Linked DNA regions of Jilunia laotingensis. The protein of the gene in region 1 interacts with the protein of each later gene in a pairwise test. Links are inferred from orthologs where the notes say so. Each region holds a gene or a part of one and is shown on either strand. Other genes may lie near its edges.

Evidence for each region.
Region 2: the proteins of H8744_RS03280 (region 1) and secA interact in binary tests that used the Escherichia coli proteins (3 or more experiments, as listed by UniProt). The link is inferred for Jilunia laotingensis from one-to-one orthologs.

The regions. Positions count from the first base shown.
Region 1 is NZ_JACRTF010000001.1:804,552-814,266, forward strand. Bases 1-2,871 are described here. They hold H8744_RS03280 (alkaline phosphatase), read left to right. Parts: upstream 1-672; coding sequence 673-2,070; downstream 2,071-2,871. Other genes in these bases: efp (elongation factor P), read left to right, coding at 1-481; H8744_RS03285 (UDP-2,3-diacylglucosamine diphosphatase), read right to left, coding at 2,377-2,871. Outside these bases: more of H8744_RS03285, read right to left, coding at 2,872-3,141; H8744_RS03290 (iron-sulfur cluster assembly protein), read right to left, coding at 3,192-3,503; RadC family protein, read right to left, coding at 3,546-4,241; H8744_RS03300 (glycosyltransferase family 2 protein), read right to left, coding at 4,332-5,321; H8744_RS03305 (acetate kinase), read right to left, coding at 5,431-6,627; pta (phosphate acetyltransferase), read right to left, coding at 6,647-7,666; H8744_RS03315 (hypothetical protein), read right to left, coding at 7,802-9,358; H8744_RS03320 (DUF4384 domain-containing protein), read right to left, coding at 9,378-9,715.
Region 2 is NZ_JACRTF010000001.1:255,496-266,246, reverse strand. Bases 3,838-7,744 are described here. They hold secA (preprotein translocase subunit SecA), read right to left. Parts: upstream 7,359-7,744; coding sequence 4,038-7,358; downstream 3,838-4,037. Other genes in these bases: H8744_RS01175 (alkaline phosphatase family protein), read right to left, coding at 7,408-7,744; H8744_RS01185 (DUF6340 family protein), read right to left, coding at 3,838-3,896. Also shown: H8744_RS01200 (valine--tRNA ligase), read left to right, coding at 1-185; H8744_RS01195 (sensor histidine kinase), read left to right, coding at 296-2,200; H8744_RS01190 (hypothetical protein), read right to left, coding at 2,259-2,705; more of H8744_RS01185, read right to left, coding at 2,769-3,837; more of H8744_RS01175, read right to left, coding at 7,745-8,985; lipoprotein N-acyltransferase Lnb, read right to left, coding at 8,982-10,187. UniProt on the Escherichia coli protein: Required for protein export, interacts with the SecYEG preprotein conducting channel.

The DNA.
Region 1 (9,715 bases):
ACCAGGAAAAGGTAACACTTTCATGCGTACAAAACTTAAAGATGTAGTAAGTGGCTATGTCCTCGAACGCCGTTTCAACATCGGTGAAAAACTGGAAGATGTGCGTGTAGAACGTCGTCCTTACCAATTTCTGTATAAAGAAGGAGAAGACTACATCTTCATGAATCAAGAAACTTTCGACCAGCATCCGATAGCACACGACCTTATCAATGGCGTTGACTTCTTGCTCGAAGGTGCTGTTCTTGAAGTAGTATCCGATGCTTCTACCGAAACTGTACTTTATGCCGATATGCCTGTAAAAGTACAAATGAAAGTTACTTATACCGAACCGGGCATGAAAGGCGATACGGCAACCAATACATTGAAACCTGCAACAGTGGAATCGGGTGCTACGGTACGTGTTCCTTTGTTTATCAATGAAGGTGAAACCATTGAAATCGACACACGCGACGGTTCTTACGTAGGACGTGTAAAAGCATAACATCTCGATTATTATAAGTCTCAAAAGGCTGGTATCTATCCGTAGATATCGGCCTTTTTCTTTTATATCCCTATGCCGGAAACAGAAATGCAAGACCGATTAAAATCACAAATTCTTTCTTCTCCTATCTTTTTTATGTACATTTGCTCCATCGATATATTTAAAGTTTCAATTATATAAGTAATATTCGCATGAAAAGATTAATGTATGTATTATGCTTTGTCTTGATTTCCATCGTAGCACATGGGCAAGCAAAGTATGTTTTCTATTTTATCGGAGACGGTATGGGGGTAAACCAGGTGAACGGTACGGAAATGTTCCGTGCAGAATTGCAAAACGGACGGATCGGAGTGGAACCACTCCTGTTTACACAGTTTCCGGTAGGCACTATGGCAAGCACCTTCTCTGCCACTAATTCGGTTACTGACTCATCGGCTGCAGGTACCGCCTTATCGACAGGTATTAAAACATACAATGGTGCCATAGGTATGAATGATCAGAAAGAACCTATCGAAACCGTAGCAGAGAAAGCGAAAAAGGCCGGAAAAAGAGTGGGCATCGCTACTAGCGTAAGTGTAGACCACGCCACACCTGCCGCCTTCTATGCTCATCAGCCCAATCGAAGCATGTATTATGAGATTGCTACCGACTTACCCAAAGCCGGTTTTGACTTCTATGCAGGGTCCGGATTCCTAAAACCGACTACAACAGCCGACAAGAAAGAAGCCCCCAGCATTTTCCCCATGTTCGAAGAAGCAGGATACACATTGGCACGTGGATACAATGACTATAAAGCCAAAGCTCCGAACGCGAAGAAAATGATTCTGATTCAGGAAGAAGGTGCAAACACAGGGTCACTGCCGTATGCAATCGACCGTCAGGAAAATGACCTGACTTTAGCCCAAATCACAGAAAGTGCCATCGACTTCCTGATGAAAGAGAAAAACAAGGGTTTCTTCCTAATGGTAGAAGGAGGTAAAATAGATTGGGCATGCCATGCAAATGATGCGGCTACAGTGTTCAATGAAGTGATGGATATGGACGCAGCCATTAAAGTCGCTTATGAGTTCTATAAGAAGCACCCGAAAGAAACTCTGATCGTAGTAACAGCCGATCATGAAACCGGTGGCATCGCGCTGGGTACAGGAGAATATGCTTTAAACCTGAAAGCACTCCAATACCAAAAACAATCAGCCGATGAACTTTCAACACAGATCAGCCAATTGAGAAAAGCCAAAAACAACAAGGTCACTTGGGAAGAAATGAAAGCTCTGTTAGCTGACAAGATGGGATTCTGGAGAGAAGTACCCATCTCTTGGGAACAGGAAAAGAAGCTTCGCGACGAGTTCGAAAAATCTTTTGTTCATAACAAAGTGGTGTTTGAAGAAAGTTTATACTCCAAAAGCGAACCAATGGCAGCACGCGCTAAAGAGGTAATGGACGAGATCGCCATGATCAGCTGGGCAAGCGGTAGCCATTCGGCAGGATATGTTCCGGTATTTGCCATCGGAGCCGGCGCTCATTTGTTCGGAGAGAAAATAGACAATATCGAAATCCCGAAACGAATTGCAAAAGCGGGAAAATACTAAAAGAAGGAAGAATTAAGAATCAAGGGGGAAGAAGCTATTTTCCTCAGTACTGCCCACGAGTTGGCATTGTCCACCTTTTGCATGGCACTGTTCCTTATTTTATTGTAAATGGAAAACTTCAGGATTCAGATTTTATACCTGAATCCTGTTTTCATATATGGTGACCTTCATTATTAGTTTTCTCCAGTCGGGCTTATTTGTAAAAAATATGCCAATATATGTAATGCCCCGTAAGATATATTCTTACGGGGCATTACATATATTAATATCACCTATCTCTTCTATATTTCTTCTTTCGCAATCCGGTCACAATTTCGTTTCCCCTTCCACATATTCCTCAAGAAACAGGTTTTCGCCATCGAAAACGGCATAAGAGAAGAAGTTAATCCAATCTCCGAGAATCAAGACACGGGCCGTCGCACTTAACATTAGGTCAAGTTCAATATGACGGTGCCCATAAATAAAGAAATTGATGTTCGGGTGATTCTTCAGATACTCTTTTGTATAGAGAACAAGATATTCCTTATTTTCACCCATGTAATCCGGTTCTTTACCATCGGCACGTTTCATACGGCTGTGCTTTGCCCATGTCAAACCAAGATCAACACTCCACCGGGGATGAAGATTAGAGAAAAGCGTCTGCAAAGTCTTACTGTGAAACATGCCACGCAAAAACTTGAACTTCTTATCGGGGTCTCCCAATCCATCACCATGTGCCAGATAGAACTCTTTCCCGTATATTTCGGTAGTCAATGGCTTACGGTGAATGATAACCCCACATTCCTTTGTTAAGTAATCGCCACACCATATATCATGGTTCCCGGTAAAGAAATGCACCTCCACTCCCATATCTGTCAATTCCGAAAGCTTTCCAAGGAAGCGGGTAAAGCCCTTGGGAACTACCAACTTAAATTCATACCAAAAATCAAACATATCGCCCAACAAATAGACAGCGGCAGCTTTGTGCTTAATACTATCGAGAAAATTCACCAGTCTTCGTTCCTGAGTACGCCCATGTTCAATAGCACGTGAGCCTAGATGGGCATCGGAAAGGAAATAGATGTTTTTCATTTCAATTATGAATTAGTAATTACAAAATATCAAACGGAATGTTTCTTTTCTCACAGGAATCCCAGTTCCAATTTAGCTTCCTCGCTCATCATGTCTTTGTCCCATTCCGGCTCAAAGACCAGATTGATAGTGGAAGAAGTGACTCCTTCTACCGACTCTACCCTTTGCCGGACATCTTCCATGATAAAATCGGCCGCTGGACAGTTAGGAGCCGTCAACGTCATATCTATGGATACTTCAAAAGTATCGGAAACATCAATCTTATAGATAAGTCCCAGATCGTATATGTTCACCGGTATCTCCGGATCGTACACAGTCTTGAGCATATCTACTATTTTCTCTTCTATTTCAAACTTAGTCATAAAAGTGAGTATTTATTTTTGCAAATATAAGAATAAAATCATTCAGACAAGTCCTTCGTCAGCAAAACTGTAGAACTTACCATCACAGATTATAACATGATCGATCAAATGAATGTTCATCGTATGAGCTGCATCCTGAATCTGTTTGGTCAGCGCCTTATCTTCCTGGCTGGGGCGATTACTGCCCGATGGATGATTATGAACGACAGCCATTCGAGTCGCACGTTTCAATATGGCTTCCCTAAGAAGGGTACGTACATCCACAAATGTCCCGGCAATCCCGCCTGTGCTGACACACACTTTATCAATCACCTTATTTGCCTGATTGAGCAATAACACCCAAAATTCTTCCAAAGGAAGATCGCACATCAAAGGATGGAACAATTCATAAATATCCTTGGAACAAGTGACGGCAGACCGTTCCATTGCTTGCTGGAGCTTACGACGCTTTCCCAATTCCAAAGCAGCCATAATAGTGACGCTTTTAGCTGGACCCAATCCCTTAAAACGAGCATAATCAGGAAGTTCCCATCGAGCCAGTTCGTTAAGGTCGTTATGGCAGTCTTTAAGCATTCGGCGCATTAGCTCCACGGCTGTTTCTTCCGTATTTCCCGATCCAATCAATATAGCCAGTAACTCCGCATCACTTAAAGCATCCGCTCCTTTACTCATCATTTTCTCACGTGGTCTGTCTTCCTCCGCCCATTGGTTAATATTAAGTTTCTGCCTGTCTTCCATGTTTATTATATTATAAGGTATAGTTGCACCGACCATAAGAACCGATTGCCTCCTCCTGAATAAGAGGTTTCTACTATTGATAAAAATCTGTTATTTATAAAAAGTCCTTTGGAAAGCTCCAAACTCACCGCGTTTCAAGATACAACGTTCCCACCAAGCTCTCCAGAAGCCCGTTCCATAACCGATAAGTTGTATAAATGAAGCAGCGACAGAATAGATGCCGATCCGCAGACTATGATTCCTACATGTAGAATCAATACAGACCAACAGAGCATACAGAACGATCGGAATCAGACTATACAGGCAGAAAAAGCTCCCGATTAAAAGCAGGACAACTCCTAATGTGAAGATGGCTGGAAGCAGATGTACTATTTTTAATGATTCCGGATATTTCTTATACAGATTAATACGGGCTATCCCCGAATTATGTACTTGTTTAAAGAATTTCTTAAGATCCGTACGCCGTTTGTGATAAACCCACGCTCCGGGAAATAGACGGCAACGATAGCCCCCTTTGAAAATACGGATACTGAAATCGATATCCTCTCCGAAACGCATTTTAGAGAATCCCCCTAAAACGTGATACACTTCGCGCTCTACGCCCATATTAAAGCTGCGGGGATAAAACTTATCCATCTTCTTTTTTCCACCCCGGATGCCACCGGTAGTAAAAAAAGAAGTCATAGAATAATTGATAGCCTTCTGGATATCGGTAAAAGAATCATGCGCCCTGTCAGGCCCCCCGAACGCATCGGCTGAGGAATCTTTTAATTCATTTTCAACCGAGTCCAGATATCCTTCCGGCAAAATACAATCCGAATCCAAAATAATGAGATACTCTCCCTGACTTCTCTCCGCACCATAATTCCTCGTTTGTCCCGGACCGGAATTAGGCTTCTGAAAGTATTTTATATCCAGACAATTCTTGTATTTATCAACCACCTCTCGGCAAGGAACCGAAGAACCATCTTCCACGACGATCACCTCAAAGTCTTTGAAATGCTGAGACATAAGGCTTTGCAACAGTTCATCCACTTCATCCGGACGATTATAGACAGGAATTATGACGGAATATCTCATATTTTTCTATTTTTCTATTCTACAGGCAAAGATAAGTGATTATTTTAATAACAGGACGGGACACCCCCGCAAAGGATGTCCCGTCCTATAAAATATTTCTTGTTTACGACTATTTACTTACAATATCCATTGTATCGGATGCAATCAGCAACTCTTCATCTGTAGGGATAACAACTACCTTCACCTTGGAATCATCCGTTGAGATAATGGCTTCTTCTCCACGAACTTTATTTCTTTCCGGATCAATCTTTATTCCCATGAATTCAAGGCCTTCGCATACCCCCGCACGACAAGATGCTTGGTTCTCACCTACGCCACCGGTAAAGAGAATCACATCAACTCCTCCTAATGCAGCAGCGTATGCACCAATGTATTTCTTAATGCGATAGAAATACATTTTCTCTGCGAGAATAGCTTTGGGATTACCAGCGGCAACAGCTGCTTCCAATTCGCGCATATCGCTGGACACACCCGAAACGCCTAATACTCCACTCTTCTTATTTAGCAAGTTGGACACCCCAGTGGTATTCAAGCCTTCCTTATCCATGATGAAAGTAACGGCACCCGGATCGATGTCACCGCTACGAGTACCCATCATCAAACCTTCCAACGGTGTCAAGCCCATGGTCGTGTCGATGCTCTTACCATCTTTTATGGCAGTGATAGAGCCACCATTACCAATATGGCAAGTGATCAACTTCAGCCCTTCCGGTTTGATGCCCAGAAATTCACATACACGCTGTGAGACGTAACGGTGGGAAGTTCCGTGGAAGCCATAACGACGCACACCGTATTTTTCATACAGGTCGTAAGGAACGGCATAAAGGTATGCATAATCCGGCATTGTCTGATGGAAAGCCGTATCAAACACACCTACCTGCGGGATATCCGGCAGAATAGCCGAAATAGCATTTACACCTTTCAGGTTTGCAGGATTGTGAAGCGGAGCCAGATCGTTACAAGCAGCAAAAGCTTCAAGCACTTCCTTATTCAGTAATACAGATTTGCTGAAACGTTCACCGCCATGTACCATACGGTGTCCGACGGCATTTATCTCGTTCAATGATTTGATGGCACCGTATTGCGGGTCTACCAATGTCTTAAGGATGAGTTCCACGCCTGCGGTATGCTCGGGAATGTCCTTTTCAATGATCTTCTTTTCACCGTTCGGTAGAGTCAGCTTCAAAAAGGAACCTTTCAGGCCGATTTTTTCGATACCACCTTGTGCAATTACCTCTTTACTGTCCATATCGAACAGTTTGTATTTGATTGACGAACTTCCACAGTTCAATACTAATATCTTCATTTCTATATCGAATTATAGGTTATTTCAACTTTTTAGCCGCAATAGCTTGATTGGCAGTAATAGCAATCATTCTGTAAACATCTTCAATGGAACAACCGCGTGAAAGATCGTTTACCGGACGGGCTATGCCTTGTAGAATCGGTCCAACAGCATCGGCATGTCCCAAACGCTGAACCAGTTTATAAGAAATATTACCGACTTCCAAACTCGGAACAATCAACACATTCGCCTGACCTGCGATGGGAGACCCCGGAGCTTTGCTCGCACCGACTTCAGGAACCAATGCTGCATCAGCCTGCAACTCGCCATCGATAGCCAGTGTAGGATCCAACTCCTTGGCAATCTTCAATGCTTCAACCACTTTATCCACAACTTCGTGCTTAGCCGAACCTTTGGTTGAGAAGCTTAATAAAGCAACCTTCGGTTCTTCTATTCCTGCAACAGCCTGAGCCGTACGAGCCGTACACACGGCTATCTGAGCCAATTGTTCAGCATCAGGCACAGGAGTTACGGCAACATCCCCCATAACGAGAATGCCATTCTTTCCGTATTCGGGAGCATGCGTCAGCAATAGCATCGCACCGGAAACTGTAGTAATGCCCGGAGTCGTTTTAATGATTTGGAGTGCAGGACGCAACACATCTCCTGTAGTATTACGCGCACCCGCCAACTGCCCGTCAGCATCATTGTTCTTAATGATAAGGCACCCCAAATACAAAGGATTACGCACCAATTTACGAGCCTCTTCGATAGTCATACCCTTCTTCTTACGCAACTCACATAAAAGCTGTGCATATTCTTCCATCTTCGGATGGTTTTCCGGATCGATGATGGTAGCTTTACTGATATTTCCCAATCCCCATTTGGCGGCAGCTTCTTCAATTTCCTTCGGATTTCCTATAAGAATAAGGTCTGCAACTTCATCTGTCAATATCTGATTGGCAGCTTTCAGGGTACGTTCTTCCGTTCCTTCGGGCAGAACAATGCGTTGGCGATCCGCTTTCGCACGCGCAACGATAGAGTTAATTAAATTGAGCATAAATATTTTAAAATATATGTATAGTCTGGTAGTAACGTGTCATTCACGTTGCAAAAGTACACAATATTGTAACATCTACATTGCAAAACGGGGCATAAATATGCCCCGAATATACAATTATTATAATATTTAACACTAATAGATTACCTGTGGAGCCACATCCTTAAATTGCTCCATACACATTCCGATGGTGGCACCGATATAGGTAGGGTCGCAAATAAGATACTTCGTCCCGTCATCCAATATGATATAGTCACCTGGAATCTCTTCAGTAAAGCGAACCGCTGAAGCAATATGGTTCGGATAATCCAGCAAAATGGCATCCAATCCTAACAAATCCTTTACTAAAGTAGCATACAGAATAGCCCGGTCTTCGCAATCGCAAGCGGGATAAAAGAAGTTCTCATCCAGAAAGAATGGCTTCTCGTAACCAAACTGATCACCATCCGTTTGGTACTCAAAACCCGTCTGAACAAATTCGATCAAGAGATTAGCCGCTTCACGTTGCGACTTTCCTTTGATTGCCTCTTTCAAAGGAGGGTACAAGGTTGCTTTCAGCTCCTCACTCATTGGCGTATGATAGTACACTGAAACATCACATTGGGGATAGTTTTTATAAAACTCCATCAGATTTCGATTGACCACCGTCTCTACTTTTACAGACCCGGAGGTAGGAGAAACAGTTTCTTGATATTCCGCCATATCAAATTTAGGAGCCGCATTAATAGCTAACGAGATGTAGTTTTTAGCATTGGCGAAATCTTGTTTATAAGTATATACTCCCATCCCCCCATTCTGCTTTTCAGCATTAAAAACATAATACTTCGTTCCTTCCAACATTATATAAGGTATGCCGTACAATGCACCAGCAGGAGCCACCATCAGTTTTAGCTTCCCATTGATTTTAGAAAGACGTACTTTGTAACCCGACTTATTCAAAATAAACATTTGCAGAAAAGCAATGTCATCTTTCTGTTGCTCACCGTAAAGCTGTTCTCCGATCTTTTGGGTAAACAACAAATACTCCCAGTCGCTCATATTCTTTTCTTCACGCAAGGTCATGCAATCCTTGATCAGTTGCTCATGATCCGCCTTGCACAACTTACTCCATGCATCCGCCACGTCTCCTTCGCGGTTGCCTGCAAGTGCCAAATTTTCTATTGCATCGGTAGCGACCTTCATCGGTGTACCATAAAAATTCACAGAACTCCGTTGAACCGGTCTTTCAGTAACAGGCACTTTCGGCATGTCTATTTTTACGGGAAGATAGGGATGTCCGGGAACATATACCCCCGGAGCAGGTTTATCTGTCATTACGGGCAGTTCCGGCTTCTTCACGTCTACAGGACGGCCCGCAATGGTAGGTTTTTCCATGTCCGGAATTTTAGGTGAGGCGGGCTTAATAGCCACCGGAGCCTGAGGTTTCTTTCCATCAAACACCGGTTGTTTCACAGGTTCCGGCCTAACCGGAGGTTCCAACGGATCAAACGCCTCAAACTTCGCCCAGGATTCTCTCAGGAAAGTTTCGAACTCTGCATCTGCCTTATTCTTGAATTCATTAAATTCTTCTTGCTGAGCTTTCTGGAAGGCATCGAAATCTTTCTCATAATCCACCTCCTGTCCCATAGCTGCCGGCAGAGATACAAACATCCCAGCTATAAAAAGAATAATATACTTCACCTTGTTATTCATCTGTACATTTTTTAGTCACTTATTTAATCAGTACCATCTCATAGAAAGCACACCGTTGGTTGGCAGGGATCGAATAAACCCATTTCAACACATTCTGATAGGTAACTGTATCCGTAAACGGGATATTTTCCTTGGTAGCTACCATCATCATGTTTATTTTTTCATTCTCCTTTCCCGGCTGCTTCTCCATCAGATAATCCACAGAATTACTGAAAGGTATATTATACTCATGCCCTGCTGTCAGCAACCTGTCAGCTTCATAGGCATTAGGATAGAGCAAAGATCCACCTGTGCTGTCAAACCAAAAAAACTTCAGATAAGAGTCCGCACCGTGTACCTTCAGACTGCAAGTAAACA
Region 2 (10,751 bases), 550 kb from region 1 along the record:
GTATGGAAGTAGAATTGAAACATAAACAAGGCTTTTTGCAGGGAGTTCTCAAGAAATTGAGCAATGAGAAGTTTGTAAGCAATGCCCCGGCTGCCGTTATCGAACTGGAACGTAAGAAACAGGCCGATGCGGAAAGTATTATCAAATCATTGCAGGAAAGTATAGAAGCTTTGAAGAAAGCCTAAAAATAAATCGTTGTTATAAAAAAGAGCAGGAGGTATCTCATATATTGTGAGTTATCTCCTGTTTTTATTAAAAATAATAATATCTTTGTCATCGTTCTAAAAAACATGGAATGAAACACACAACTTTATTGTTTATCTTACTTTTCTTCTTATTGCTTGGAGGAAGAACGTACTTGTATGCTTCCGGTAACGGAGGTTCTGGAAATGAAGTTTTGTTTATCAATTCCATAAATTTCAATTTACCTTGGGCAAAGAACTTATATTGGCAGGTTCATGATGAGTTGATAAAGAATGGCATTCGGGTGAAAGCAGAATCCTTGTCCGTCCCCGCAATCAGGACAGTGAGTGAAGTGGAGGGAATATTGAACCATTTGAAGGAGAAATATCCTTTGCCTCCCAAGCTGGTAGTGTTTATTGGTGATCCGGCTTGGATGGTATGCCGGGAGCTGTTTGATGATGTTTGGAAAGATGCTCCTGTCATAGTCACAAACACCCGGGATATTCTGCCGGCCTCACTGGATATACTTCTAGCACACGAGCCTTTGACAGCGGATAATTCCGTGCCCGCCTCCGTATGGCGGAAAGGGTATAATCTGACCTATCTTAGCCAAGTGTATTATGTGAAAGAGACTATTGACCTGATGCGTCAGTTGATGCCGGAAATGAAAAAGATTGCCTTTATTTCCGATGACCGTTATATCAGTGACATGGTACGTTCGGATGTGGAGAATACGATTGAGAATTTCTATCCTGATATTGAGCTGCAACAACTGTCCACGGTACATATCACAACGGAGATGCTTTTGGACACCTTACGCGGGTACGACCGGGCGACAGGACTGATCTATTACTCTTGGTTTGAGTCGCATAACCGGAATGATAACAATTACCTTTTTGACCATTTGCAGGAGATTATATCTAATTTCACCCACACTCCTTTATTTCTGCTTGCCGACGAGGATTTGTCGAAAGATACATTTGCAGGCGGGTATTACGTCTCTTCCGGTTCATTCGCACAGGCATTATTGTCATTGATTTATCGGGTTCAGGGTGGCGAAGCCCCAAGGGATATTCCAGGAGTGGACGGAGGGATACCTTCCGCTAATTTGTGTTATCCGGTATTGCAGAATTTTAATATACCTGTTTCTCTCTATCCCTCTGACGCAATTTATATAAACAAGCCTCAACCACTGCTTAAACAATATCAGATAGAGATTGTATGGTCGGTGTCCATCTTTTTGTTGGTGCTGGGAGCTGTTGCCTTTTATATTTATATTCTAAAGAAGACCCATCACCGACTGAAGGAAGCCAAGGAAGAGGCGGAACAGGCCAATCGGTTGAAATCGGCTTTTCTCGCTAATATGAGCCATGAGATCCGTACTCCATTAAATTCTATCGTAGGTTTTTCTAATTTACTTCCTCACGTAGATAGCAAGGAAGAGATGGAGGAGTACATCGGCATTATTGAGAATAATACGGAGCTACTATTGCAGCTTATTAACGATATTCTCGATATGGCGAAGATTGAGGCCGGAACTTATGACTTTCATGAGACGTGGGTAGATGTAAACCAAGTTATGGAAGATATTGAGAGGAGTGCGAAGTTGAGAATAAAAAATGACGCTGTAACATTGCTTTTTGATGAACGTCTGCCGCAATGTACCGTCTATACGGATAAAAACAGGTTGACGCAGGTGATTACGAATTTTGTAACCAATGCTATAAAATTTACGAAGGAAGGTAGCATTCGGATAGGATATCGTCTAAAGGATAAAAATACGCTGTTCTTTTACGTTGCCGACACAGGTTGCGGCATGTCTCGTGAACAATGTAACCATGTTTTCGACCGATTTATTAAATTTAATCCTTTTATACAAGGTACCGGTCTTGGACTCTCTATCTGTAAAATGCTGGTAGAAAAACATGGAGGACGGATAGGTGTTGATTCTGTGGAAGGAAAAGGTTCTACGTTTTGGTTTACGATGGAATATGATAAGGACTCTTCTCCAAAATAAATCCCTTATACGGATGGGCGCATAAGGGAAATTTTGATCTGCTTTTATGGCTTATGAATTACTTTTCCAACAACTCTTTTAAAAATTCATCCAGCTCTTTATCCAATCCTTTCAATAATTCATCGTCCACCAGTAAAGTATCGTCGTCTATTAAAAGGAGTTCGGTGATTGTCTCCTTCTCATCGTCTACCAGCACGAAAGAGTAAGGTTTCAGAATGGTTAGCTTATCAAAATCACCACCGTCTTTCATGCGGCAGAGAATCGAGCGTAGGATACGTTCTATGTTTTCGTAGAAATCATCATCTTCGTACGTTGCCCATTCCTCGATGGTTGTATTGACAAGTTCTTCATCTTCGTCATCGAAAATGTAGAGTTCACCTGAATTCTGGTTGGGTTGTATATGGATATCTGTAACATGGGTCTGCTCGCAGCCGCAAGTATACTTGGCAACTGCTTTCCGGATGGCCGATTCGATTACAGATTGTATTTGTTGACTTAGTTTCATGGGACTTCCTCTTTATATTCAGTTCAAAGGTATAAAAAAAATATTTACCTGCATATGATTTTATTAAAAATCATCATTAAATCGGCTCATTTGCATATTTAATGTGGCTAAACCTGCCTTTCGTTCTTGTAATTCTTCTAGGTAGAAGGTGGTCATCATGAATTTGGGAATGTCGTTAATGTCAATTCTTTCTTTAGATCTTTCATCCATATTCTCCATTTTACCTGCTAAGTCTTGTGCGTTTTTTGCCCAGGTTATGGCTTGCTCGATGTCGTCCTTGGTTTCATAATAGAGGGCTATATTAAGAGCGGCATGCATTTTATTCTTATCTTTTTTGGAATTTTTGAAGGTGCGTTCCCAAAGTTTCAAAGCTTTGTCCCAGGAATTTCTATGAACATAGGATGCAGCATCGCGCATGTCTACTGATCCGTTGGTGTACAGGGTTCGCATGGCGGATTTCCAATAGGGCAAGAGATGTTTTACTGGAATTGTACCGGCAAACTCAGATGCTTCTGCAATCATATCTTGTTCCTTTATTAGATGGGCATGCAAAAATGATACTTCTTTTACGGAATGGATATTATATGCATCCTCAGTTTGGTATTCTTCCCAAAAAATGCTGTCTTTGGGATTTAAAGTTAACATTGGCCCTTTTCTGTTTGGCAAATATATTTTTAGGGTGGGATGAACTTGCAGATCGATACTTCCATAGTAACATCTGAATTCACGGAGGTACTGAATTACTTTGGTGGCCTTTAGTTGAAGATTTTCAAGGGAAATCAATAAGTCCGCATTCAATTGAGTGGTTAATTCTTTTACTTCTTCTTGGCTGAGAGTAGATTCGCGTGCAGATTTATCATTTGCACGTAGGGCGGAATCACAAATAATTACTTCTTCGAAATAGTTACCTTGCGCAATAGATTCTGCTAATGATTCGGTAGCTATTTTGGCATCTCCATTATAATATACCACATCTCGGGCTATTTCTCCATCTTTTTTAGACGAGTCAGATTTGATCAATTTGTTTTCAGGAGTCTCACTCATATTATTTACAATGGCTACCCGGCGTAATTCAGAAGGAAAACTAACTTCTGCAGGCACCAAATAATCGATAGGCATTTGTCTCGTCGTTTGGCATGCGCTTAATGTCAGACAAACGATGACTAAAGAGAAGAAAGAATATTTTGCCATAGTTTATTTCTTTATTTAGCAAAAATACGATTTTGTACCAATAAAAAAAGGCTCCGAACAATATTTAACTGTTCAGAGCCATCTTTTGGGGAAGGAAGAGGAGAGAAGGCTTAGTTCTTTCATCTTCCTTCTTGATTCTTTTTACGCTTTTCCGTGGCAGTTCTTGTATTTTTTGCCACTACCGCACGGACAAGGATCGTTACGTCCTACTGTTTTTTCAGCGCGGATAGGTTCACGTTTTTGTTGTTCGCGAGTATCCTGTTGAGCTGCAGCTTGTTGATTGGGATCATTCAGATCTTGTTTTTGTTCGCGGTATTTGCTCATATCCTGACGGCTTTCGGGGGCAGCTTGACGTACTTCCACACGACGCTGTTCCGGTTGTTCGGGCGCTTCCTGTACAGGTATTTGTCCGCGCATTAGGATAGATACTGTCTGGTTGTTGATCTTGTTTACCATTGTATCGAACAAATTTACGGATTCCAACTTATAGATCAACAACGGGTCTTTCTGCTCGTAACTTGCATTCTGCACAGAATGTTTCAATTCATCCAGTTCACGAAGGTTTTCTTTCCATGATTCATCGATAACGTGGAGTAAGATTGACTTCTCGAATGATTTTACGACCTCTTTGGATTCAGTTTCATAAGCGGTTTTCAAGTTGCAGGAGATATTATACATCCGTTTACCATCTGTGATAGGTATCAGAATGTTTTCGTACATGTGTCCTTGGTTTTCATATACTTGCTTGATAACCGGATTGGCGATTTGTGCCAAGCGTTCCGTTTTACGTTTGAAGTTGGCCATCGCTGCATCGAAAGTTCTATCAGCGAGACTTTCTTTCTTTTCATTCCGGAACTCTTCTTCTGTGAACGGTGCATCCATTGCCAATGTATGGAGAAGGTCGAGTTTGCAATCTTCATATTCCGCATTGTTTTCAACAGCGGCAACGCAACGGTCCCAGATCATGTTGACGATATCCATGCCTATACGTTCGCCCATCAAGGCGTGACGGCGTTTTGTATAAACAACAGTACGTTGTTTGTTCATAACGTCATCGTATTCCAACAGACGTTTACGGATACCGAAGTTATTCTCTTCCACTTTCTTTTGTGCGCGTTCAATAGAGTTTGAAATCATCTTATGTTCGATCATTTCTCCTTCTTGGAATCCTAATTTATCCATTACGCTTGCGATACGGTCGGAAGAGAAGAGGCGCATCAAGTCATCTTCGAGTGAAACAAAGAATACGGATGAACCCGGGTCGCCTTGTCGTCCCGCACGACCACGTAACTGGCGGTCTACACGGCGTGATTCGTGACGTTCGGTACCGATGATTGCTAAACCACCGGCTTTCTTCACTTCCGGACTTAGCTTGATATCCGTACCACGACCTGCCATATTGGTAGCAATAGTCACTGTTCCGCTCAGACCAGCTTTCGCTACGATGTCTGCTTCTCTTTGGTGTAATTTAGCATTCAATACATTATGCTCAATCTTACGCATGCTCAGCATCTTGCTCAGCATTTCGGAGATTTCGACAGAAGTGGTACCGACCAAAACGGGTCTACCTGCATTGACCAAGCTCTCGATCTCTTCGATGACTGCTTTGTACTTTTCGCGTTTTGTTTTGTAAACACGGTCGTTCATGTCTTTACGGGCAATCGGACGGTTGGTCGGGATTACCACAACATCCAGTTTGTAGATGTCCCAGAGTTCGCCTGCTTCTGTTTCGGCTGTACCGGTCATACCCGAAAGTTTATGGTACATACGGAAGTAGTTTTGCAGCGTAATGGTTGCAAAAGTTTGGGTGGCAGCTTCTACTTTCACACGTTCTTTTGCTTCGATGGCCTGATGGAGTCCGTCGGAATAACGGCGTCCTTCCATGATACGTCCTGTCTGTTCGTCTACAATCTTAACCTGTCCGTCTATCACAACATATTCATCGTCCTTTTCGAACATGGTATATGCTTTCAACAGTTGGTTGATGGTATGTACGCGTTCAGATTTGATCGCGTAGTTGTTCAATAAGGCATCTTTCTTTTCCAGTTTCTGTTCATCGGACAGATCATGTTCATTTTCCAGTTCTGAAAGTTGGGCTGCGATATCGGGAAGAACAAATAATGTAGGATCGTCAGAATTGCCTGTGATAAGGTCGACACCTTTGTCTGTAAGGTCAACGCTGTTCAATTTCTCATCGATAACAAAGTACAACGGGTCTGTAGCCTCATGCATGCGTTTGTTATTCTGCTCCATGTAGATTTCTTCTGTTTTCAGCATGCCGGCTTTGATTCCCTGTTCACTGAGGAATTTAATCAGAGCTTTGTTTTTAGGCAATGCTTTATGGCTGCGGAACAGAGCTAAGAATCCTTCTTCCACATCTTTCTTGTTGTCGGAGGCAATCAATCTTTTAGCATCTGTCAGGTACTTGGTAGCCAAAACTTTTTGGGCTTCTACCAAACGTTCTACCATCGGGCAAAGAGCTTCGAAAAGCTGGTCTTCCCCCTTAGGTACGGGACCGGAAATGATCAACGGTGTACGGGCATCATCGATCAATACGGAGTCCACCTCATCGACAATGGCATAGTTATGTTGACGCTGTACAAGGTCTTTAGGGCTGATGGCCATGTTGTCGCGCAGATAGTCGAAGCCGAATTCATTATTCGTACCGAATGTAATATCTGCCAGATAAGCCTGACGACGGGCATCGGAGTTTGGCTGGTGCCTGTCGATACAATCGACACTCAGTCCGTGGAACATATAAAGCGGTCCCATCCATTCCGAGTCACGTTTTGCCAGATAGTCGTTCACGGTTACAACATGAACCCCATTGCCGGTTAAAGCGTTGAGGAATACAGGCAAGGTTGCTACCAATGTCTTACCTTCACCTGTTGCCATTTCGGCAATTTTACCTTTGTGGAGAACCACACCACCGAACAGCTGCACATCATAATGGATCATATTCCATACAGTGTCGTTTCCTCCTGCTACCCAATGGTTCTGATAAATGGCTTTGTCTCCTTCAATGCGGACAAAGTCTTTAGTGGCAGCTAAAGTACGGTCGAAATCAGTGGCAGTTACCACTACTTCTTCGTTTTCAGCAAACCGTCTGGCGGTATCTTTTACAATAGAGAAAGCGACTGGCAACACTTCGTCCAGTGCTTTTTCATATATTTCGAGAATTTCTTTTTCCAGTTTGTCGATCTGAGCGAAAACATCTTCACGATCTTCCAACTCCAAAGACTCTATGCTCGCTTTCAATTCTTCTACTTTAGCACGTTCTTTTGTAGCAGAGTCGTAGATGTATTGTTTTAGTTCCTGTGTCTTGGCACGAAGTCCGTCATTGTCCAATTTCTCAACCTCCGGGTATGCAGCTTTAATCTTGTCTACCCAGGGCTGAATTTCTTTCATGTCTCGTGTGGATTTGTTTCCAAAGATCGAGCTTAAAAATTCATTAAATCCCATGTGTTTATTATTTTTTATTTATTATTTGCTAATTGAATAAGGTGAGTATTCACCTGATGGTAAGAGGTGTTTTTGTGCAGGCATTGGGAGCCCGTATTCTCATTGTATGAGCCAGTGTAGGCGCAATATGATCAACGGTAACAGGTGTTTCTATTACCTCCGGTCTCACTGTGTTTCCAAAAAATACGAGTGGAGCCGGTATATGTGCATTACGAATGATCTTATTTTCCGAAGGATTGGTTTCGTTCATTACCGTCCATCCGGGAAGGACATCGATCAGTAGATCTCCTGAGCGTTTGCGGTGGAATCCGTTACGGATCATGTGGATTTCAGGGGTCCATGCACCTAATAACAAACGATGCATTGAGTATGCTTCGTTCACACCGCTGAATTGTACTAGAAAGTCGGCTGCCTTATTCTGTATTTCGGTCAGATCCAGTTGTTTCTGTTCGATCAGTTTGTGATTGAGATAGATCTGTTGGTCATAATAGGCCTCTACATATTGCCCTTCACCGTATGAAGCCATCAGATACATGTTTAATAATGCTGCACAGCGGTTCAAATGAAATTCTCCTCCCGGAATGCGATAAATCCCGTGGTCGGCGGACTCTGTATCTACATACCCGGTAGAAGTGATGCAGAAAAGTACATTCTGAAGCCCGATTTTCTTATCGACCATCTCCAATAGGTTGGCGATGCTACGGTCCAGACGTACATACGTGTCTTGCAATTCCATGGCGCACTCTTGTGAAGTCTTATGGGCATAATTGCCTGCATAATACATCAATGAGAGCATGTCCGGTATATCATCTTTACCGATATTACTTTTATCCAGCAGTACCTCTGTCAATGAGTTTACTTCATCATTAACGAACGGGCTAGCTATTAACCGGCGGAATTTGTTTCTCCGGTCATCATCAAATTTATATTTGAAAGCATCCTCCCTCCATTCCGGAAGATAGACATATTTGTCTACCGGATGTACTGGTGTCCATACGATATTTCCTATACGGAAATCGATGGCTTGTCGATCATTATATTCGCTGACCCACCAAGGGAATTCAGAATAGTAAGTGGTGCTACACCATTTTCCGGTATTGCTGTTTAGCCAAAATGCTCCGTTTCCTGCATGACCTGCTGCAAATATGGCAGCATCGCGGAAAGGAGCGATGGCATATACCAAACCTTTATTGCGGGTGGCTATTTTAAGTTCATCGGCTATTGTAGAAGTGAGTAATAAGGCTGGGGAACTGTTTTCATCCGTATAATTACCCATAAATGCAGGGTCGTCTACGCAACTTGTCGGTCTTAAAGTAGAAGCATCCAACCATTGATTGCCTACAATGCCATTCATGGAAGGCGTTGTGCCGCTATAAATGGCGGCAACGGCGGATGCTCGGTCTACTCGGTTGAAATTATATTCGGCATTACGAAAAACTTTTCCCTCTTTCCAAAGCCTTTTAAATCCTTTTTCACCATATAGGGTAGAAAATGCTTCCAAATAATCTGTACGCAACTGGTCGATCGTCAGTCCTATTACCAGTTTGGGGGTAGACGCGGGAAGCGGCTGGGCTTGCAGTCCGGTAATAGTTAATACTGTTATTATGGAAGTCAGTAATCCTTTCATTTTGTTTTTTTATAAGTCAGAATGAGATTGCTTGCAGAACGTATCAGCAAACAGAGTGCCAAAGGTACGACAGCTAAATCAATTCTTTGCGGTATTAGCGGAAAAAGCACTATAAAAAGTGTTAAAACGACGCAGTTCGCAACATTGTACCAGCATTTTCTTCCTTTTCTGGCAGCATTTACAATGATTGGGAGGAAGATCAGATGCCCGGGTTGAAATACAAAAAGCAAGTAATTGTGACTTACAGCCGGGTGTTGGGAGAAAAGTGCAAGGAACGTAATTACACAACCGGCAATTCCTGCAGTTCCGAATAATGCCAAGTCTAATCCCCAAAGCCCCTTCTTTTTCCTTATGCCATATATGGTAGCTATTGTTACTATAATGAATAATAGCAGGGCACATCTCATAGGAGTCAGGAGGTTCATGATGTCGAATTTGGTAGGGGATGAGTCGGTGTCTTCACAATCGATGATTATTCGCGAGTCCGATACCAGTTTTCTCTCTTTTCCATTGTTTATGATTTTAGCCCTTTGAAAGTCATTCTTCAGATAAAACGGGACAAACATCATTTGTCTGTTTGTGATCGGGCGATCTGCTTCGCTCCCTATACAAAAGTCGATGCCGAATTGTGACCAAGGATGTCCTTTCGTATATTGATGTACAATGTCACGAAAGGATTTGGTGTGGTTTCTGTCTGAAAAATCATAGCTTATTTTTCCTTCGATGCTTTCTTCTATTTTATCCCGAGGACGGGTAGCGCAGTTGTCATAAAAGAAATTATACCGGTATGTCCGGTTCTCGGGCCGGCAATTTTCTTCCAGCAGATATAGCAACTTTCCCTTTTCTTCCGGCAGTAGGTTTAGTGTTTGTTGCCACACACTACGTTCTTCGTAGTCGTATTCAGCAGCAAAACGGTCGTAGGAGGTTACTCCAAGAATATAATCTGTTTCACCCAAAGCAAACCTAAGTATAAAATTGGGAGTATTGAAGCTGAAAAGACCATAGTTGAAGACGTAATCGATCCCTTTTGCCGGTTCCTCATAACGTATAGCTGTGTGCCCAAAGAGGGAATAAATTTCTTCTCCGGGGGCGCAAGTCAATAAGCTGATTCGTACCGAGTCGTTGGTTGTATCTTTTGTCTGATTTGCCTGAGCAGAAAAGCAAAAGAGAAATAGTACGAATAGTATTTTTATTTTCCTCATATTGAAGACTTTTTAGATCGTAATTGTAACTTTTGCATTTTTGATAGGATCAAATAAGTGTATGTTGAGTCTTCGAATCATAGTTGTTACTTTGGCGACAAAGATAGTTATATTCAGATGGATAACAAAATATTTGGTGATTTCTGTGGATATTTTTTCTTCTCCTATGCATGCTTCTTTTCAAAAGTATATGCTTCTGTTTTGTGGAATTGGAGCATATGACTCTAGCTAGTGGGATGGAAAATAAGAGAAATCTGTTTTGTCTTTATTTATAATAAACTACTAATATGCATATCAATATGTTCTTATTTCACCTTTATTGCTAACTGACATTATTTTAAAAATGTAGAATTAACTTCTGTAAAGGCAGTTATTAAGGTCAAAAAGCCATAAAATGCAGATGAAATAGCCTTAGTTGTCGGCTTGGATAGCTATATTTATCGGCTTAAGTATCCTTTCTTAACAGATTGGATAATAATAACCAACGCGTAAAGTTACTATTTTTAGCAAATGGAATAACTATTTCTATTAAAATGAAGTTCAATTTATCTGAAAAAGCATTTT